DNA from 2 places in the Pelorhabdus sp. sgz311002 genome. Region 2 is predicted to be linked to the other one. Evidence: riboswitches for the same ligand, from Rfam matches in the RefSeq annotation. Region 2 holds a riboswitch; the other holds the start of a gene.
What was found. A riboswitch is a leader RNA that binds a small molecule or an ion and turns the genes downstream of it on or off. The one in region 2 is predicted to bind ZMP and ZTP.
Positions count from the first base shown of each region.

Region 1: linked by a shared signal. The riboswitch ahead of AC0NJP_RS00870 (L-lactate MFS transporter) and the one ahead of pflB (formate C-acetyltransferase) in region 2 are both predicted to bind ZMP and ZTP.

Region 1 covers NZ_JBWBCL010000001.1:174,025-176,489, forward strand. Annotated here, with positions in the region: gene AC0NJP_RS00870 (L-lactate MFS transporter) at 1-1,053, opposite strand, end outside; ZMP/ZTP riboswitch at 1,124-1,206, opposite strand; gene AC0NJP_RS00875 (hypothetical protein) at 1,418-1,573, shown strand; gene AC0NJP_RS00880 (hypothetical protein) at 1,832-2,329, opposite strand.
Region 2 covers NZ_JBWBCL010000004.1:313,198-315,662, forward strand. Annotated here, with positions in the region: gene AC0NJP_RS09070 (tagaturonate reductase) at 1-835, opposite strand, end outside; ZMP/ZTP riboswitch at 1,100-1,179, shown strand; gene pflB (formate C-acetyltransferase) at 1,242-2,465, shown strand, end outside.

The DNA of each region.
Region 1 (2,465 bases), on a different contig from region 2:
CATTCCCCAGGCAGTCAAGATCCGACCATGGATGGCGCTTAGTTTTTTGGTGCCAAAGATATCGCTGAGATAGGCTGGCATGCAAGAGAAGCCACCGCCGTAGCACGTAATAATGAGAAGAACTAGTACTTCAAATCCGAAAGCATCTGCCGTTGTGGCAAGCTTCCAGAAAGCGAAGCACTCTAAACCGAAGAAGAGTACATAAGTATAACCGCGGCCAATATAGTCAGAAATCGTTGACCAAAAGATACGGCCTGCGCCATTAAATAGTCCAATGATACCTACTAATGAGGCTGCTTCGGCAGGAGACATGCCGACAACTTCTTGGGCCATGGGCGACGCGACTGCTAAAAGGCCGATGCCGCAAGTAATATTTACGAAAAAAATCCACCATAAAGCACTGAACTGCCAAGTCTTTAAAGCTTCGTTTTCCGTAAAGCCTCGCTGTAAACAAGAATTTTTCGGTGCTACAGGATTATTACTTGGTTTTTCTGGGGGAGCTTTTAAATAGGAAGCCGATAGTCCCATAACAATCATATAAATGATGCCTAGCACCAGAAAGTTATCTACTAATCCGTAGGCTGTCGTTAGCCGTTGCATCAAAGGGCCGGCAATCAAACTAGCAAAACCGAAGCCCATAATAGCAAGGCCCGTGGCAAAGCCGCGATGATTCGGAAAATATTTGACTAGCGTTGAAACAGGGGTAATATATCCAATGCCTAGACCAATGCCGCCAATTACGCCGTAAAACAAATACAGTAGTGGCAAACTATGCAGATAGAGAGCCAAGGCAGTGCCGAACATTCCTGCACCCCAGAAAGCGGCCGCGATGAGTCCACTTTTTTTTGGACCGTATTTTTCTACGAAACTGCCTAAAAGTCCAGCGGATAAACCTAAAAACAAAATAGCTAAAGAAAATGTCCAGGTTGTTTCTTTCAAGGAAAAGCCTTGGTTTGCCATAATTGGACGAACCAATACACTCCAAGCATAGACGCTGCCAATACAAATATGAATTCCCACAGCAGCAAGAGCGATAAACCAGCGATTTCTCATATAAATCCATCCCTTCTAAGAAAAAAATCCGAGAGATGCTGCCAAAACGCAAAAACCGTCCAGGCATGAATCTCTCTGCCCAGACGGTCGGCTTATCTTTGCTCTGCAGTACATGTGGTCATTTCCACTTATCCGTCAGTCCTGCATAGCCTATGAACTTTTTATTACAGGCTCATTATAGCAACAGAGAAAAAAGGTGTCAAGATAAAATACTGCTAAAAATACGATGGTGGAGGGGGAAAATAAAAGAGCTCCTATTGCGGAGTCGTTAAGATTAGGGATAATAATATTTGTCAAGAAGGAATAAATACAATTGATGTAAAATCTATTTGGCATAATAATTTTATTAAGAGAGGGATTTATTATGGAGCTATCTGAGGTGGATAAAGCTTGGAATGAAATGGTTACTTTACTGAATTCTGATGACCGAGAAGAGCGGGAGCAAGGAATAAAGTTGCGAGAAGAACTTTGTTCGAAGTGGCCTAATGTATGCGAAATGGTCAAAGAACAGCTTAAATAGTAATGGCAATTTAGTGTATTCTAAAAGAGTGGCAGAGCCACTCTTTTTCTTTTGATATATCGGTTATTTTGAGTCGATTATTGTAACTATAATAGGTTTTATAATAGAAAGAAGTCGTCTGCAATCAATGCAGGCGACTATAATAAGATAATATGAAATCAGGTAATTATATCATAACACATAAAAATGAAATGTCAAGTCTATATAAAAAAGCTTCCCAGGAATCTTGGGAAGCTTTTAGTCAGGTTAGTTTTCTTTTTAATAGTAGGTTATTAAGTTATGCGAAACAATATAATTGTAGATTGCAATGACTGTATTGCGGTTGGTGTTGGCTTCGGGGGTATCGCCATAATAAGGACCGGCAGGCATATTACCTTGTAATTGATATAAACATAGGGCTGTTGGAGCACCGCCCCATATTTCATCATTTGTGATCCAAAGAGTCCCATCGGGGTTCCATTGGTTTTGGATTTTGTTAAAGGAACATTTGAAGATAAAGGTTTGTTTTTTATAGGCGATTTTATTGTCTAATGTTTGGTTTTTTAACATGTCTAACGTAGGTTTATCAGGTACTAAAAGTAAAGAATAGGTCATTTCAAAGGTTGAGAGTTGATCACTTTTTGGCAGTACTTTTGCATTTGCTGATTCGGAACGCAAATATTTTGTATAGCCGTTTTCGTTGGCGATAAACACGTCTTCAGCGAAACAATTACTGGTAAAAAGGGTAATAAGAAGAATTAGGAAAATTTTTTTCATAGCTAGGCCTCGTTTTATTTTTACTCTAATCTATTTTACATGTAAAATATACACCCGCAAAGTGATTTTGTCATTACTTAGCCGAGAAATTTACCAGATAAAATTAGTTGAGAATTTTAATTATGGAGAAATTTTT
Region 2 (2,465 bases):
AACCTACTTCCGTAAAGGGTAGGCGTTTCGCCAGTTCTTGGGAACCTTCAATAACCCACAGATGAAATAGTTCGCCTGTATCAATTAAGTTATCTTTGTAGCCGAATTTTTCTTCCAAAGCAGTGGCTTCATCGCGAGGATAGCCTGTTACAACACGGTCAACTAAGGAATTGTGGAAGGAGTTGTGCTCGTGAATCCAGTTTTTAAATTCTTTCGGCAGCTGCCAGAGATCGGCGAATTGCAAAATCGTTTCTTTCAATTTATCGCCGTTTCGTTCAATCAGTTCACAAGGAATAATAACCATGCCTTTGGCGGCGTCGCCATTAAAATGCTGATAGCGATGATACAAGAAAGCCGTTAGCTTGCCAGGGTAAGAGTTGGGAGGCGTCATATCGGCTTTGTCGTTTCCGTCAAAAGCGATACCGGCTTCTGTTGTATTCGAAATGATATATTCCATATCGGGATTTTCCGCGCATTTTAAATATTCAGCCCAGTTCGTATAAGGATTAATGCCGCGGCTAATTGCCTGCATAATTTCTTTTTTCTCCGTTACTTTTCCGTTTTCTAAGCCACGTAACAAGAGGGTATACAGCCCATCTTGTTCGTTCAGACGGTCCACAAGACCTTCGGCGATTGGCTGTACTACAACGATACGGCCAGCGAATTTTCCTTCTTTGATAATCTGGTGGAACATCCAGTCAACGAAAGCCCGCAGAAAGTTTCCTTCGCCAAACTGCAGTACTTTTTCCGGTAGATTTTCCGGAAATGTTTGGCGAGAAATATCTTCTGGGAAAGAAAAAGAACTCGAAAGAAGCTGTTGATTTAATGTTTGCACAAAAATCCCTCACTTTACTTTTACTAAATTTTTATATTTTTTACGTTTCAGTCAGTATACTTAAAATGCAAGAATAATGCCAATTTGGAAGTGGTGAGATTTAGCGGACTTGTCTGAAAACTGGCAAAACAAACTGTTCTATAATAGAACAGTTAATGATCGTTTTGAAACAAAAATATTGATTTTAATAATTTTTCTTTTTCCATATTTTTTATCTTGACGAAGTTCTTTTCCTCTCATATAATGAGCTTGTCAACAGAATTTAAAAAGATGCAGGACTGGCGGAAGTGGAGATTACCACAGGAACTGTGTTTTTGACTATGCCGACCGCCTGGGCAAGATCGTCTTGTTCGGGCGGTCTTTTTATCGTTACGATAGGCAATTATAAAAAGGGGGTACTAGTAATATGGTGAAAAATGCTAAGAAATTTCAAAGCGGTAAGTGGGAACAGGAAATTGATGTAAGAAACTTTATTCAGTTAAACTATAGCCCTTACGAGGGAGACAGCGCTTTCTTGACGGGACCGACGGCGAGAACGGAAAAGCTTTGGAAGATTTGTCTGCAGCGTTTGCAGGAAGAAAGACAGAGAGAGGGAGTTTGGTCTGTCGATACCACAAAAGTTTCGACAATTACTTCTCATGGACCTGGCTATATTGAAAAAGATCTTGAGATCATCGTGGGCCTCCAGACGGAAAAACCGCTAGAACGAAGCATTATCGTAAATGGCGGTATTCGCATGGCTGAACAGGCTTGTGAAGCTTACGGCTATCACTTGGATGACAAAATTTCGGAAATTTATCATCACCATCGGAAAACCCATAATACGGCTGTTTTTGACGCCTATACCGATGAAATGCGTCAGGTACGCCGTCTTGGTATTATTACAGGACTGCCTGATGCTTACGGACGTGGTCGGATTATTGGCGACTATCGCCGCGTAGCGCTTTATGGTACGGATCGTCTGATTGCTGAAAAGAAAAAAGATTTAGTAGAACTAGCGGAAAAAGCAATGACCGAAGATGTCATTCGTCTCCGTGAGGAAGTTGCTGAACAAATTGCTGCTCTTGGCGAAATCGCTCAAATGGCGAAAAGCTATGGTGTTGATATAAGCTGTCCCGCTGAAACGGCAAAAGAAGCTGTACAGGCGCTCTATTTGGGATACCTTGCTGCGATTAAGGAGCAAAATGGCGCAGCTATGTCGTTAGGTCGTGTTTCAACCTTTCTTGATATTTATCTTGCGCGAGATCTCGCTAGTGGTATTATTACGGAAGCTGAAGCGCAGGAACTTATTGATCAGCTTGTAATCAAACTGCGTTTAGCTCGTCATCTCAGAACGCCTGATTACAACGAGCTTTTTGCTGGTGATCCTCTTTGGGTAACAGAAGCGATCGGTGGAATGGGACTTGACGGACGGACGCTTGTAACTAAGACGTCCTTTAGAATTCTTCACACTCTCTATAATCTAGGACCTGCGCCAGAGCCGAACTTAACTGTACTTTGGTCGGAGGGATTGCCGCAAGGCTTTAAGGATTTTTGCGCGCAAGTCTCCATTGATACAAGTGCCATTCAATATGAAAATGATGATGTGATGCGTGTGGAATATGGCGATGATTATGCCATTGCCTGCTGC